DNA from 3 places in the Rossellomorea vietnamensis genome. Region 3 is predicted to be linked to each of the others. Evidence: a T-box and tRNA genes for the amino acid it is inferred to sense, from the RefSeq annotation. Region 3 holds a T-box; the other regions hold tRNA genes.
The links. A T-box is a leader RNA that pairs with one kind of tRNA and senses whether it is charged. The one in region 3 lies ahead of serS (serine--tRNA ligase), so its partner is inferred to be a tRNA-Ser.
Positions count from the first base shown of each region.

Region 1: it encodes a tRNA-Ser, which carries the amino acid that the T-box ahead of serS (serine--tRNA ligase) is inferred to sense. The anticodon was not compared.
Region 2: it encodes a tRNA-Ser, which carries the amino acid that the T-box ahead of serS (serine--tRNA ligase) is inferred to sense. The anticodon was not compared.

Region 1 covers NZ_CP104558.1:2,561,594-2,566,600, forward strand. The annotation lists rRNA gene N5C46_RS13110 (16S ribosomal RNA) at 1-507, opposite strand, end outside; tRNA gene N5C46_RS13115 (tRNA-Gly) at 604-677, opposite strand; tRNA gene N5C46_RS13120 (tRNA-Pro) at 692-768, opposite strand; tRNA gene N5C46_RS13125 (tRNA-Arg) at 822-898, opposite strand; tRNA gene N5C46_RS13130 (tRNA-Leu) at 918-1,003, opposite strand; tRNA gene N5C46_RS13135 (tRNA-Leu) at 1,079-1,160, opposite strand; tRNA gene N5C46_RS13140 (tRNA-Lys) at 1,209-1,284, opposite strand; tRNA gene N5C46_RS13145 (tRNA-Gln) at 1,289-1,363, opposite strand; tRNA gene N5C46_RS13150 (tRNA-Asp) at 1,443-1,519, opposite strand; tRNA gene N5C46_RS13155 (tRNA-Glu) at 1,630-1,701, opposite strand; tRNA gene N5C46_RS13160 (tRNA-Ser) at 1,718-1,808, opposite strand; tRNA gene N5C46_RS13165 (tRNA-Asn) at 1,816-1,890, opposite strand; gene N5C46_RS13170 (SprT family protein) at 2,007-2,477, opposite strand; gene cmpA (cortex morphogenetic protein CmpA) at 2,623-2,736, shown strand; gene N5C46_RS13180 (Tex family protein) at 2,831-5,007, opposite strand, start outside.
Region 2 covers NZ_CP104558.1:1,533,887-1,538,893, reverse strand. The annotation lists rRNA gene N5C46_RS07945 (23S ribosomal RNA) at 1-695, shown strand, start outside; rRNA gene rrf (5S ribosomal RNA) at 995-1,111, shown strand; tRNA gene N5C46_RS07935 (tRNA-Asn) at 1,119-1,193, shown strand; tRNA gene N5C46_RS07930 (tRNA-Ser) at 1,200-1,291, shown strand; tRNA gene N5C46_RS07925 (tRNA-Glu) at 1,308-1,382, shown strand; tRNA gene N5C46_RS07920 (tRNA-Val) at 1,422-1,497, shown strand; tRNA gene N5C46_RS07915 (tRNA-Met) at 1,573-1,646, shown strand; tRNA gene N5C46_RS07910 (tRNA-Asp) at 1,737-1,813, shown strand; tRNA gene N5C46_RS07905 (tRNA-Phe) at 1,831-1,906, shown strand; tRNA gene N5C46_RS07900 (tRNA-Thr) at 1,921-1,996, shown strand; tRNA gene N5C46_RS07895 (tRNA-Tyr) at 2,013-2,096, shown strand; tRNA gene N5C46_RS07890 (tRNA-Trp) at 2,216-2,289, shown strand; tRNA gene N5C46_RS07885 (tRNA-His) at 2,301-2,376, shown strand; tRNA gene N5C46_RS07880 (tRNA-Gln) at 2,416-2,487, shown strand; tRNA gene N5C46_RS07875 (tRNA-Gly) at 2,492-2,566, shown strand; tRNA gene N5C46_RS07870 (tRNA-Cys) at 2,574-2,647, shown strand; tRNA gene N5C46_RS07865 (tRNA-Leu) at 2,656-2,739, shown strand; tRNA gene N5C46_RS07860 (tRNA-Gly) at 2,744-2,817, shown strand; gene N5C46_RS07855 (carbohydrate ABC transporter permease) at 3,125-4,021, shown strand; gene N5C46_RS07850 (carbohydrate ABC transporter permease) at 4,021-4,848, shown strand; gene N5C46_RS07845 (ABC transporter substrate-binding protein) at 4,931-5,007, shown strand, end outside.
Region 3 covers NZ_CP104558.1:2,818,471-2,823,477, forward strand. The annotation lists gene serS (serine--tRNA ligase) at 1-1,237, opposite strand, end outside; T-box leader at 1,286-1,495, opposite strand; gene pdxT (pyridoxal 5'-phosphate synthase glutaminase subunit PdxT) at 1,549-2,139, opposite strand; gene pdxS (pyridoxal 5'-phosphate synthase lyase subunit PdxS) at 2,151-3,032, opposite strand; gene N5C46_RS14630 (serine hydrolase) at 3,309-4,628, opposite strand; gene guaB (IMP dehydrogenase) at 4,860-5,007, opposite strand, start outside.

The DNA of each region.
Region 1 (5,007 bases), 260 kb from region 3:
CTTTCTGGTTAGGTACCGTCAAGGTGCCGCCCTATTTGAACGGCACTTGTTCTTCCCTAACAACAGAGCTTTACGATCCGAAAACCTTCATCACTCACGCGGCGTTGCTCCGTCAGACTTTCGTCCATTGCGGAAGATTCCCTACTGCTGCCTCCCGTAGGAGTCTGGGCCGTGTCTCAGTCCCAGTGTGGCCGATCACCCTCTCAGGTCGGCTACGCATCGTTGCCTTGGTGAGCCGTTACCTCACCAACTAGCTAATGCGCCGCGGGTCCATCTGTAAGTGGTAGCCGAAGCCACCTTTCAACATTTCCTCATGCGAGGAAATGAGTTATCCGGTATTAGCCCCGGTTTCCCGGAGTTATCCCAGTCTTACAGGCAGGTTACCCACGTGTTACTCACCCGTCCGCCGCTGATATCAGGGAGCAAGCTCCCATCAATCCGCTCGACTTGCATGTATTAGGCACGCCGCCAGCGTTCGTCCTGAGCCAGGATCAAACTCTCCGATAAAAGTTTGAATAGCTCTTTAAAAATAAATCTAGAATTAACGTTGACGTATTGTCTTGTTTTGTTCAGTTTTCAAGGTTCAATAATTAAGGTTAAAATTGGAGCGGGTGAAGGGAATCGAACCCTCATCATCAGCTTGGAAGGCTGAGGTTTTACCACTAAACTACACCCGCATATAAAATTATGATGGTCGGGAAGACAGGATTCGAACCTGCGACCCCTTGGTCCCAAACCAAGTGCTCTACCAAGCTGAGCTACTTCCCGTCAGAAAAGCATATGTATTACTGTGAATCAGATACTCTCTAGTAGAAGCAAGATGGCGCGCCCGAGAGGAGTCGAACCCCTAACCTTTTGATCCGTAGTCAAACGCTCTATCCAATTGAGCTACGGGCGCATATGTCTTTGAAACCTTTTGGTGCGGCCGAGAGGACTTGAACCTCCACGGGGTCGCCCCCACTAGGCCCTCAACCTAGCGCGTCTGCCATTCCGCCACGACCGCGTTTTAAAGCGACAAACACTATTATAACTGAGGAAAATCTATTTTGTCAACAACTTTTTTAAAAGGTTTTAAAAGTGCGGGTGAAGGGACTTGAACCCCCACGCCTTGCGGCGCCAGATCCTAAGTCTGGTGCGTCTGCCAATTCCGCCACACCCGCATGAATCTGAATTACAATGGAAAGATATTTTGCTTGCGCAAAAATCTTTGGTGAGCCATGAAGGATTCGAACCTTCGACCCTCTGATTAAAAGTCAGATGCTCTACCAACTGAGCTAATGGCTCGCTATGGCTGGGCTAGCTGGATTCGAACCAACGCATGTCGCAGTCAAAGTGCGATGCCTTACCGCTTGGCTATAGCCCAATACTTTTTCAAAAAGTGACGAGGTTTTAATATTAACATGTCCACCTCGATGAAGTCAATCGTTTTTTAAAAATAAATCTGGCGGTCCGGACGGGACTCGAACCCGCGACCTCCTGCGTGACAGGCAGGCATTCTAACCAACTGAACTACCGGACCAAAGTTTTTTGACGATAGTCAAAATAACTATCCTTACCTTGCGTTAGCAAAATAACTTTCATTACCTTCGCGATAACGAAAATAACTATCCTTACCTTAAGTAAGTAAAATGACCCGTACGGGATTCGAACCCGTGTTACCGCCGTGAAAGGGCGGTGTCTTAACCGCTTGACCAACGGGCCACGTTCTAAATAGAAATGGCGGAGAAGGAGGGATTTGAACCCTCGCGCCAGTTGCCCGACCTACACCCTTAGCAGGGGCGCCTCTTCAGCCACTTGAGTACTTCTCCATAAAAATGGCTCCGCAGGCAAGATTCGAACTTGCGACCGATCGGTTAACAGCCGATAGCTCTACCACTGAGCTACTGCGGAACGTGAAGTATTCTTACGCTTAACTCGTCTTATCGACTCTTTAGATTATAATGACTCATCAATTTCTTGTCAACTACTTTCAGTCACTTTTTCCACAAGAAAAACGCCTTTTGTAACTACCCTCTTTCAATCACAACTTCCTTTACGAGGCGAAGTTTTCCTTTACAGCGGCCACACACATATTTCGTTGTATTGATTTTTCTTTTTCTTTCGAAGTTCAGACCACACTGAGAACAGACATAGTGTAACACCCGACTTCTCCTGTTCACATTGGGCAACGAAGAACAATGCCTTGGTCCCCCGACATGCTTGAGCAGTCTCTTAAAGTCCTGATCCCCATGTTTATATCCCTTTCCTTCAATATGCAAGTGATAATGACATAGCTCATGCTTTATAATTCCGATCAATTCTTCCATTCCATGCTCATCCAGATATCTTCGATTAATATCGATATCATGGCTGCCTAACATGTATCTTCCACCCGTGGTCCGTAATCTTGGATTGAAAAATGCCTTATGGCGGAACGGCTTTTGGAATAATTGGATTGAAATTTTTTCAACTAATTGCTGCAGCTCAGCATTCGTCATACAAATCCTTCTTTCTTAATTAGAACATGACAACCTATTATAGCATAAACTAGGTATCACCCTTATTGATTCAAACTGACAAACTACCCGGAGAAAGACCGTATTCTATTTAGCGGCACTTTCAAAAGGATAAGGAGGTTCAATCATGCCAAATTGGCTTGTCAATCAATTGCGGAAAGCTTATCTTGAGAAAGATCGATACCAGATCAAACTTCTTAATCAATGTTGGAATTTCTACAGAAAGAAGAACTGCTCTTAATGGTGTTTTTCTATTATAAAGTTATTCCATCTTATATAATAAAGAGCTGACCACAAGATAGCTCCCTATCATTCAGTCAGCTCCTATCCATTTCTTAAGGGACCATCGTCAGTGCAACCCTGCCTTTTTGGACATCTACACTATCGACCCAAACAGTCACAACATCCCCGACTGAAACCACATCTAATGGATGCTTCACGAAACCATTTTTCAGTTTTGAGATATGGACAAGTCCATCTTGTTTCACTCCAATGTCAATAAAGGCACCAAAATCGACTACATTTCGCACGGTTCCTTGTAATTCCATTCCTTCAGATAAATCCTCCAGTTTTAGAACATCCTTCTTCAGAAGCGGTCTAGGAAACTCATCCCTCGGATCTCGACCGGGTCTAATCAGTGCATCGATGATATCCTTCAATGTCAGTTTTCCAATTTCCAACTCTTCACACACTTCATCTATATTCAATTGTTCCAGAGACTGTTTGAGTTTATCTGACCCGATGTCATTTACACCCATCCCCACTTTTGAGAGGAGCTTCTTTACAACGGTATAATTCTCAGGGTGAATAGACGTCCTATCAAGGACCTCTTTCCCATCCATTATCCTCAGGAAGCCAATGCATTGTTCAAATGTTTTCGCACCCAGCCTTGGGATTTTTTTCAATTGCGCCCTGGATTGAAACTTCCCTTCTTCCTCCCGCTTTTTCACGATATTATTGGCCACTGTTTTAGAAAGCCCCGCTACATATTGCAATAAGGAAGAAGATGCAGTATTTACATTTACACCCACTTGGTTTACAGCCGTTTCTACTACAAACGTTAACGATTCGTTCAACTTCTTTTGGGAAACATCATGTTGGTATTGCCCGACCCCGACTGATTTAGGGTCAATTTTCACTAATTCTGCTAATGGATCCTGTAATCTCCGGGCAATGGAGACAGCACTTCTTTCTTCTACTTGAAGGTCGGGGAACTCTTCTCTCGCCACATCCGATGCAGAATATACGCTTGCTCCCGCTTCGTTGACTATTAAGTAAGAGATATTACCGCCTACTTCTTTTAATAAATCCACAACAAATTGTTCGGTTTCCCTCGACGCTGTTCCATTTCCAATAGCCACAACTTCAATCGAATATTTTGTCAAAATCGATTTAAAAGCGTCCTCCGCCTTATTTCGTTGAGCTTGAGATGTATGTGGATAGATGACATTGATATCGAGGGTTTTCCCTGTTTCATCAATGACAGCTAGCTTACACCCAGTCCGGAATGCAGGATCGACCCCCAATACCATCTTCCCTTTCATCGGAGGCTGAAGCAATAATTTACGCAAGTTTTCAGAGAAGATATGAATGGCTTGATCTTCCGCTTTGTCAGTTAACTCATTTCGGATTTCTCTTTCTACCGATGGCTGGATGAGCCTTTTATAACTATCCTCCACTGCTTCTTTCACAAGGGGCACGGAAATGGAGTGGATATTCTTAATGACCTGCTTTTCCAAATACTTTTGAATACCCTCTGTATCTGGCTGGATATTCACTTTTAGAATGTCTTCCTTTTCCCCTCTATTCATTGCCAGCACACGATGGGGTACAACCTTGTGAATGGGTTCCTGATAGGAATAATACATTTCAAACACTTTTTTTTCGTCTAACTCTTCTTTCTTCACCTTTGATTCGATTAACCCTTTACGGAATGTATATTTTCTTATGTAGTCCCGGTAAGAAGCTTCATCGGATATGTATTCAGCAATGATGTCCTTGGCTCCACCCAGGGCTTCTTCCACTGTTGTCACTTCATTCTCTTCAGAGATATAGCTTGAAGCTTCACTTGTAAGAGCTCCTTTTGAGGGGAATGTCAGAATCCATTCAGCCAGGGGCTCTAAGCCTTTTTCTTTTGCTACGGTTGCTTTGGTACGCCTCTTTTGTTTATATGGACGGTATAAATCTTCCACCATTTGCAGCTTATCGGCTTTTTCAATGGACCGGGCTAATTCTTCCGTTAACTTCCCCTGTTCTTCTATGAGACGGATGACTTCTTCTTTTCTCTGCTCAAGATTCAACAGATAATTCCACTTGTCCATGATATTGCGAATCTGGACTTCATCCAGTGCGCCTGTCTGCTCTTTACGATAACGCGCGATGAAAGGAACTGTATTCCCTTCCTCCAGAAGAGAAATGACGTTTTTTACATTTTTTATTGATAAGTTCAATTCTTTGGATACTTGATGAAGTAATGGTTCTTGCTTTGTTAATGTTGCTGCCAATTGTATTA
Region 2 (5,007 bases), 1.3 Mb from region 3:
GCCCCTTATCGGGGTGGGAGACAGTGTCAGGTGGGCAGTTTGACTGGGGCGGTCGCCTCCTAAAGAGTAACGGAGGCGCCCAAAGGTTCCCTCAGAATGGTTGGAAATCATTCGCAGAGTGTAAAGGCACAAGGGAGCTTGACTGCGAGACCTACAAGTCGAGCAGGGACGAAAGTCGGGCTTAGTGATCCGGTGGTTCCGCATGGAAGGGCCATCGCTCAACGGATAAAAGCTACCCCGGGGATAACAGGCTTATCTCCCCCAAGAGTCCACATCGACGGGGAGGTTTGGCACCTCGATGTCGGCTCATCGCATCCTGGGGCTGTAGTCGGTCCCAAGGGTTGGGCTGTTCGCCCATTAAAGCGGTACGCGAGCTGGGTTCAGAACGTCGTGAGACAGTTCGGTCCCTATCCGTCGTGGGCGCAGGAAATTTGAGAGGAGCTGTCCTTAGTACGAGAGGACCGGGATGGACGCACCGCTGGTGTACCAGTTGTCTTGCCAAAGGCATCGCTGGGTAGCTATGTGCGGAAGGGATAAGTGCTGAAAGCATCTAAGCATGAAGCCCCCCTCGAGATGAGATTTCCCATCACGTATGTGAGTAAGATCCCTAGAAGATGACTAGGTAGATAGGTCAGAGATGGAAGCATGGCGACATGTGGAGTTGACTGATACTAATCGATCGAGGACTTAACCACACTATAAAGCGGAGGCGGCTTGAACAGAGACGACAAGCATTTCTGGGCAATCAGAAGAGGGTGCTCTTTACCCTCAGCTGATTGAACTGAAATGACCTCGAGTCTCTAGCCGCCGGAGCTGGACTGCATTCTACTTTCAATAGTAGATGCAACAATTGGTCGATATTCGGCTTTCTTGACATCAATCCTTTATCTAGTTTTGAAGGAATAAAATTTATATGAAAATATAAAAAAATCCTTGAAAAAAATTATCTACACGATATAATAGTACTTGTCCTTAAAAAAGAGACAATACATAGTCTGGTGACAATGGCGAAGAGGTCACACCCGTTCCCATGCCGAACACGGAAGTTAAGCTCTTCAGCGCCGATGGTAGTTGGGGGATCTCCCCCTGTGAGAGTAGGACGTCGCCAGGCATATCGTTCCGCAGTAGCTCAGTGGTAGAGCTATCGGCTGTTAACCGATCGGTCGCAAGTTCGAATCTTGCCTGCGGAGCCAATATATGGAGAGCTGTCCGAGTGGCCGAAGGAGCACGATTGGAAATCGTGTAGACGGTTAACGCTGTCTCAAGGGTTCAAATCCCTTGCTCTCCGCCATTTATATTTTCAACAAGGCCCATTGGTCAAGCGGTTAAGACACCGCCCTTTCACGGCGGTAACACGGGTTCGAATCCCGTATGGGTCACCAAAGTTTTTTGCAAAAGCAAAATAACGTACCAAGTAATATGGAGGATTAGCTCAGCTGGGAGAGCATCTGCCTTACAAGCAGAGGGTCGGCGGTTCGATCCCGTCATCCTCCACCATGATTTTTTACGAAGCGTAAGCGGAGTAAAATAATCTTCCTTAATTAATATGTGTACCTTAACATATCTTATCGTCGCGGGGTGGAGCAGTTCGGTAGCTCGTCGGGCTCATAACCCGAAGGTCGCAGGTTCAAATCCTGTCCCCGCAATACCATTTTTGACTCGTTATATAAAAGGTTATCGTTAATCTTTCATGAGTCACGTATGGATAGTTATTTTCACTGTCGTGAAAAAACTCTGGTCCGGTAGTTCAGTTGGTTAGAATGCCTGCCTGTCACGCAGGAGGTCGCGGGTTCGAGTCCCGTCCGGACCGCCATTTTCATTTTACATAGTGGCTCAGTAGCTCAGTTGGTAGAGCAATGGACTGAAAATCCATGTGTCGGCGGTTCGATTCCGTCCTGAGCCACCATTTATTTACTTGATGCCGGTGTAGCTCAACTGGTAGAGCAACTGACTTGTAATCAGTAGGTTGGGGGTTCAAGTCCTCTTGCCGGCACCAGTCAAGTGATGTAGCTGGAGGGGTAGCGAAGTGGCTAAACGCGGCGGACTGTAAATCCGCTCCTTCGGGTTCGGCAGTTCGAATCTGCCCCCCTCCACCAAGATTTTTTACGAAGCGACAGCGGAGTAAAATAATCCTCCTTAAACTATGCGAAGCGATAGCGGAGCACAGTAATCTAGACGGATAGCATATTGATTTTGTTAAATTAATATATTTCATAGGGGTATAGTTTAACGGTAGAACGAAGGTCTCCAAAACCTTTGGTGTGGGTTCGATTCCTACTACCCCTGCCAATTTTAACATGGCGATTGTGGCGAAGTGGTTAACGCACCTGATTGTGGTTCAGGCATTCGTGGGTTCGATTCCCATCAGTCGCCCCATAAAAGTCACATTTTTATTTCCGTGACATATACTATCAGTGGGCTATAGCCAAGCGGTAAGGCATCGCACTTTGACTGCGACATGCGTTGGTTCGAATCCAGCTAGCCCAGTAGTGCGGAAGTAGTTCAGTGGTAGAACACCACCTTGCCAAGGTGGGGGTCGCGGGTTCGAATCCCGTCTTCCGCTCCAATAATATGGCGGCATAGCCAAGTGGTAAGGCATGGGTCTGCAAAACCCTGATCACCGGTTCAAATCCGGTTGCCGCCTCCATATGTAATGCCGGTGTGGCGGAATTGGCAGACGCGCACGACTCAAAATCGTGTTCCTCTGGAGTGCCGGTTCGATCCCGGCCACCGGTACCACATCGCGGGTGTAGTTTAGTGGTAAAACCTCAGCCTTCCAAGCTGATGATGAGGGTTCGATTCCCTTCACCCGCTCCAACTTACATACGACAGACTTTCTCTTTATGAGGAAGTCTTTTTTATTTGTTCAAATTTCAGCATTATTTCAACACCACTTAATGATTTGCAAAACTAATTTTTTACACAAAACTCACAACCTTTTCTTTTACCCATCACCCACCAAAACAAAACCCATCTAGTCAAAATAGTGCACCTTCTTCGTCAATTGAGTTCCCCTTATTGAGAAAGCGCTACCATTATAATATAAGAAAGCGATTACATAGTTAGGGTGGTGATTCGGGTGGAACCAAAGATTCAGACTGGACCAGTAAGCCCAGATGTACAAATGAAGGCAGTGACGAAGAAGAAGTTCAAGTATAAGAGCTTGCTGACGTACGCTGCCTTTGTAGGACCGGCACTTTTATTTTTCTTAGTGATTCAGATTCTTCCGTTTTTGATGGGTGTGTATTATTCCTTCACCTCATGGAATGGTGTAAGTTCGGTAGTTGAGTGGGTTGGGTTCGATAACTACAAAAAGATCTTCACAGATGATAAGACATTCTTCAATTCATTTATGTTCACGACAAAGTTTATGTTTGCGGCAGTGATCATCAGTAACCTGATAGGATTCGGATTTGCCCTATTATTGAATGCCGCGCTGAAGACGCGCAATATCCTGAGGACGGTATTCTTTATCCCCAACGTCATCGGGGGTTTGTTACTCGGGTTCATATGGCAGTTCATCTTTGTTAAAGGATTCGCGTCACTTGGGAATATGACGGATATCGGATTCTTTAAAATGCCGTGGCTGGGTGATGAGAAGACGGCTTTCTGGGGGATTGTCATCGTATTTGCATGGCAGATCTCCGGATACATGATGGTCATTTACGTGGCAGCATTGCAAGGGGTGGACAATTCACTTCTTGAAGCAGCGAAGATAGATGGTGCATCGAATTGGACCCTCCTGACGAAGATCATCATTCCATTAATACTACCTGCATTCACGATTTGTTTCTTCCTGACGATTTCGATGGCCTTTAAAATATTCGATCTGAATATTTCCTTAACAGGCGGTGGACCGTTCAATTCTACACAGTCCGTGGCCATCAATATCTATCAGGAAGCGTTCCAGAATAACCGTTATGGACTTGGGACAGCGAAGTCGATTCTGTTCTTCGTGGTAGTGGCTGTATTTACGACGGTTCAAGTGATGGTGACGAAGAAGAAGGAGGTTGAGGCATAATGGGCAATCGCTATACGAAAAGGACATTTGTATTAGAGATCATCGGGATTGTGATCGGGCTCATCTTCCTTATCCCTTTCTACTTCGTACTGGTCAACTCGGTGAAACCATTTGCTGCGATTCTGATTGATGCGGCAGCATGGCCGGAAGAATTTATGTTTTCGAACTACGCAAAAGTGTGGGAAGTCATCAATTTTCCCCGGGCTTTCTGGAACTCATTAATCATCACCGTTTTTAGCAATATAGGCCTAGTGATCATCAGTTCCATGGCAGCATGGAAGATGGTTCGCACACCAGGGAAGTTCAGTAAGATCCTATTTGTCATCTTTGTATCCGCCATGGTGATCCCGTTCCAGACGGTAATGATTCCCTTGATGAAGGTCGGGGGGACACTGGGACTGACAAATAGCATTCCCGGTCTCATTCTCATGTACTTTGGGTTCGGAGTGCCACTGTCCCTGTTCTTATATCACGGATTTGTGAAAACCGTCCCGATTGAAATCGAGGAATCAGCGATGATAGACGGCTGCAGTCAGTTTGGCGTGTTTTGGAGAATTGTTTTCCCATTACTGAAGCCGATTACGGTTACGGTGATCATTTTGAACACATTATGGATCTGGAATGATTATCTCCTTCCATTACTTGTGTTACAGGATGCAGAGCTGCGTACGATCCCCCTTGCAGCAAGTTCCTTCTTTGCACAGTACACAAAGCAGTGGGATATGGGTCTTGCAGCCTTGGTTCTCGGGATTACGCCAATCATCATCTTCTTCCTATTTTTACAGAAGCATATCATTAAAGGGATTGCTTCAGGTTCGATCAAGTAGATATAAAGTTTCTGTCGAGATGGTCTATCATTGATACAGAAATTTATATAAAATATTTTATATCAGGGAGGTCAATCCATTTATGAAACGTATTTTATTACTGTGTATGTCTTTGGTTTTAGTATTTGGAATCATTGCCGGTTGTTCTTCTAAAGACAA
Region 3 (5,007 bases):
GGGCTTCTGGTACGATGACACTGCCATCCTCCTGCTGGTAGTTTTCCAGGATGGCGGCTACTGTGCGTCCGATCGCTAATCCAGAACCATTTAACGTATGCACATGTTCAGGCTTCGCGTTCGGCTCTCTTCTGAAGCGGATGTTCGCACGTCTCGCCTGGAAGCTCTCAAAGTTACTGCAAGAAGAAATCTCACGGTACGTACCGTAACTCGGAATCCAGACTTCAATGTCGTACTTCTTGGCTGCAGTGAAGCCAAGGTCCGCGGTACACATAGATAATACGCGGTATGGAAGGCCAAGTAATTGAAGGACTTTTTCGGCATGACCCGTTAATTCCTCTAGTGCAGCATAAGAATCTTCCGGCTTCACAAAGCGGACAAGCTCTACTTTGTTGAACTGATGCTGACGGATTAAGCCTCTTGTATCACGTCCTGCAGATCCAGCTTCAGAGCGGAAGTTAGCACTATATGCCACATAGCTTACAGGCAGCTCGTCAGCCTTCAGGATTTCATCGCGATGATAATTCGTCACAGGCACTTCTGCCGTCGGAACTAGGAAGTAGTCCTCGCTCTCGATTCTGAAAGCATCCTCTTCAAACTTCGGAAGTTGACCTGTCCCTGTCATGCTCGCACGATTCACTAGGAATGGAGGAATCATTTCCGTATAGCCATGCTCATCCATATGAAGGTCCATCATGAAGTTGATAAGGGCTCTTTCAAGTCTTGCCCCAAGGCCTTTATAGAAAACGAAACGGCTTCCCGTCACTTTCCCGGCCCGTTCGAAATCAAGGATCCCAAGATTTGTTGCTACATCCCAGTGAGGCTGTGCTTCGAAATCAAATTCCCGGACCTCTCCCCATTTACGCGCTTCGATATTATCATCTTCTGTTTCCCCGACAGGTACCGTGTCATGAGGGATATTTGGAATAGAAAGAAGGATGCGCTCAAGCTCTTCTTCGATGCCTCTTAATTCATCATCCAATTTTTTCACCATGGCCCCTACTTCACGCATCTCCAAAATCATATTCTGAGCATCTTTTTTCTCTTTTTTCAGCTCGGCAATTTGTTGAGATACTTCATTACGCTTGCTCTTTAAATCTTCACTTTCCACAAGGAGCTCTCTTCTTCTCTTATCAAGCTCTTCAAACTTACCGAAGTCCTCCAGGTTCTCACCGCGGTGCTGAAGTCGGGCTTTTACATCTTCCAGATTGTTACGTAAATACTTAATGTCTAACATGCAGTTTCTCTCCTTTTTATAAAAAAATAAAAAACCCCCATCCCTGGTAAAAGGGACGGAGGTTTCCGCGTTGCCACCCTAATTGAAGACGCTCTCGCATCTTCCTCTTAAGAGATGGTAACGGAATCACCGAAAATACCTACTTCATTCAGTACTTCACTCAAGGATGGATTCGTAAAGCTCCTGCATCGATTCTCACCGGCCACCGACTCTCTTTAGCAAGCTTTCTTTACTACTATTTCCTATCAACGATTTAAATTTTTATTGGTTATTTCATAATCTACTACAATGTTTTCCATTTTGCAATAGAATTATGCGATTGTTTTCTCCATGCTTTCCTTCACCATTTCAACGAAGAAAGCGGTCAAACGATGATCATCCGTCAATTCGGGATGGAAAGAACAGCCGAGGAACTGTCCGTGGCGGGCAAGCACGATACGCTCGTTATGCTTCGCCAGGATTTCAACATCTTCTCCCGCTTCCACGATATGAGGCGCACGGATAAAGACGGCATTGAATCCTTCTCCTACATGGGCAATGGAAAGGTCCGCTTCGAAGCTTTCCTTCTGACGGCCGAATGAATTACGCTCCACCGTCACATCCATCACTCCAAGATGAGGTTCTTCGTAACCGACAACATGCTTAGCTAACAGAATCAAACCGGCACATGTTCCAAAGATCGGCTTTCCTGCTTCTGCGAATTGCCTTAACGGCTCCATGAAGCCATAGCGGTCAATCAGCCTTCTCATCGTCGTACTTTCCCCGCCTGGCATGATGAGCCCCTGAATCTCTTCCAGTTGCTCTACACGCTTAATGACAATCGCGTTGGCACCTGAGGCTTCAATGGAACGTACATGCTCCCTGACGGCACCTTGAAGTCCTAATACACCGATGTTCAACATAAAATCACACCTTACCATCCACGGTCTTGCATACGGTTTTCAGGAAGGATAGAAGCAATTTCTACACCCTTCATCGCTACACCAAGCTCTTTTGAAAGCTCTGCAATCAACTTGTAATCCTGGTAGTGAGTAGTCGCTTCTACAATCGCTCTTGCGAATTTCTCAGGGTTCTCTGACTTGAAGATACCTGAGCCTACGAATACTCCGTCAGCCCCTAATTCCATCATAAGAGCCGCATCAGCTGGTGTAGCAATTCCGCCTGCAGCAAAGTTTACAACAGGTAAACGACCGTTTTCTTTAATTTCTAACAATAATTCGTATGGAGCTCCCAGTAACTTCGCTTCTGTCATGATCTCATCTTCATTCATGCTCACTAGCTTACGTACTTGAGCATTCACTTTACGCATATGACGAACCGCTTCAACGATGTTACCTGTTCCAGGCTCACCCTTTGTACGAAGCATAGATGCCCCTTCACCGATACGGCGGGCAGCTTCACCTAAATCACGGCATCCGCATACGAAAGGAACCGTGAAATCTCTTTTATTTAAATGGTACTCTTCATCAGCCGGCGTCAATACTTCACTTTCATCAAGATAATCAACACCCATTGATTCAAGGACCCTAGCCTCAACGATATGGCCGATACGAGCCTTCGCCATTACCGGAATCGACACGGCACCCATCACTTCTTCAATAATACGAGGATCTGCCATTCTTGCCACTCCACCTGCAGCACGGATGTCTGCTGGAACACGTTCTAAAGCCATTACCGCCACTGCACCTGCAGCTTCGGCAACTTTTGCCTGCTCTGCATTGACAACGTCCATGATGACGCCGCCTTTTTGCATTTCAGCCATTCCTCTTTTTACACGATCTGTACCAGTCTTCATATCTATATCCCCCTTATATTTATCCCTTGCCTGCCCCACAACTTCCCAAAAAAGGAAGAAAACGTGACTAAAACAATCGGAATGATTATGTAACCCTACTGCTAAATAAACAATAAAAATGGGCTTATGTCAAGACGAAAAGCGGAAGGGGCTCGTTCTGGGGCGACAAGCATTTCATGGAAATAAGATATACCTTCCATATAGAGACCCCTCCAATATTTCAAGTATAAAAAAACACCAGGACTCATCAACTTGAGCCTTGGTGTTTATTATAAATTAGAACCAGCCTTTAACCGTAGAAGTAATGGAATCCCAGATATCTCCGAAGAAACCACCGACGGCTCTCATGGAAAGGACGAACCAGTTCGCTTTCTCGACACCATCCACTGTTACAACAGATGCTTTTGAAGCGTTTGTCCCTTTATCCGTAAGATAACCTAAATCTTTTTTACCTTTAGCTTCCAGCATGACATACCCGACCTTCTCTCCTTCTTTAATAGGAGCCGTCAGTTCGCCATCTTCATTCAACTTTTTCTTATCCAATACAAACTTAGGCTTGTATTGATCTTCTTCACCGTTCTTAACCACCATGCTTAATGGAGAATCGGTTTTGATTTGAACTTCTTTTTCTTTTCCTTTTTGAACTGGAAGTGTTTTATGTCCTTTTACTTTGTAGTCGGCAGGAAGGACTTCTTCCATTGTGAAATTAGTAAAGGCGTAATCTAACATTTTTCTTGTTTCATTAAAACGTGCGTCATAAGAATTTTCACCAGAGCTGATATCCACGTTCATCACCACTGTAATATAACGCATTCCATCTCTTTCAGCTGTTCCTGTAAAACATCCACCCGCAAAATCAGTCGTACCGGTTTTCAAACCGTCCATGCCCTCGTATTCACGAATCAATCCAGGCAGCATCCAGTTCCAGTTTTTCATAGGGAAAGCATCTTCAGTGCCTTCTGCGAATGTTTTCTTCGCGATTTTTGATGTATCAAGGATTTCAGGGAAATCTTTCATCAATCGATAAGCAAGTGTTGCGGTATCTTTCGCAGACATTACATTTTCTTCATCCGCTCCGCCTACCACTTGATCAACATAGGGAGCTAAATCTTTATTATTTAATCCAGTCACATTGACAAATTTATAGTTTTCCAAGCCCAGTTCTTTGGCTTTATCATTCATCATTTGAACAAACTTTTCTTGAGAACCGGCTACAGTTTCAGCGATGGCCATCGCTGCAGCATTTGCAGATTCAATTGCCATTGCCTCATACAAATCTTTGATTTTGTATGTACCCTCTTCTCTTAATGGAACATTACTCAGATTATCATTATGGGACATATTCGAAATTTTTGTCGGAACTGTGTATGTCTGATCCCATTTCACTTTACCTTCTTTAACCGCTTCAAGTAACACGTACTCAGTCATCATCTTCGTCATACTTGCAATTCCTTGAGCAGTATCGGAATTCTTCTCATACAGAATCTTACCTGTACTTGCTTCTACTAAAATCGCAGCTTTTGCGTTTACGTCCAAGTCACCTTGAGCATTGGCAGGTTTCTGCACCATACTCATTGCCATCATAAAAACCATCATACAAACAAAAGATTTTTGAATCCAACTTCTTTTCACTGTTAGCCCTCCAAGATTTTATGTACACCTTCGTTATTTTAACATAGTTCCAAAGGTAAGAATAGACAGAGAATATGACTAGTTTTGGCATAGGTCAAGGGACTTGCGGCCTCTAAAAAAAGGCGGAGAATAACCTTTCTTTCACATTAAAAAAAGCTGACCAGGAAATTCTGATCAGCTTTTTTCATTATTTTCTTATAAAGAGTAATTTGGTGCTTCTTTCGTAATCTGAACATCATGGGGATGACTTTCACGAAGGCCGGCACCCGTCATTTTAATGAATTGCGCCTTTTCTCTTAAGTCGAATAAGTCTTTTGTTCCACAATACCCCATACCCGAACGC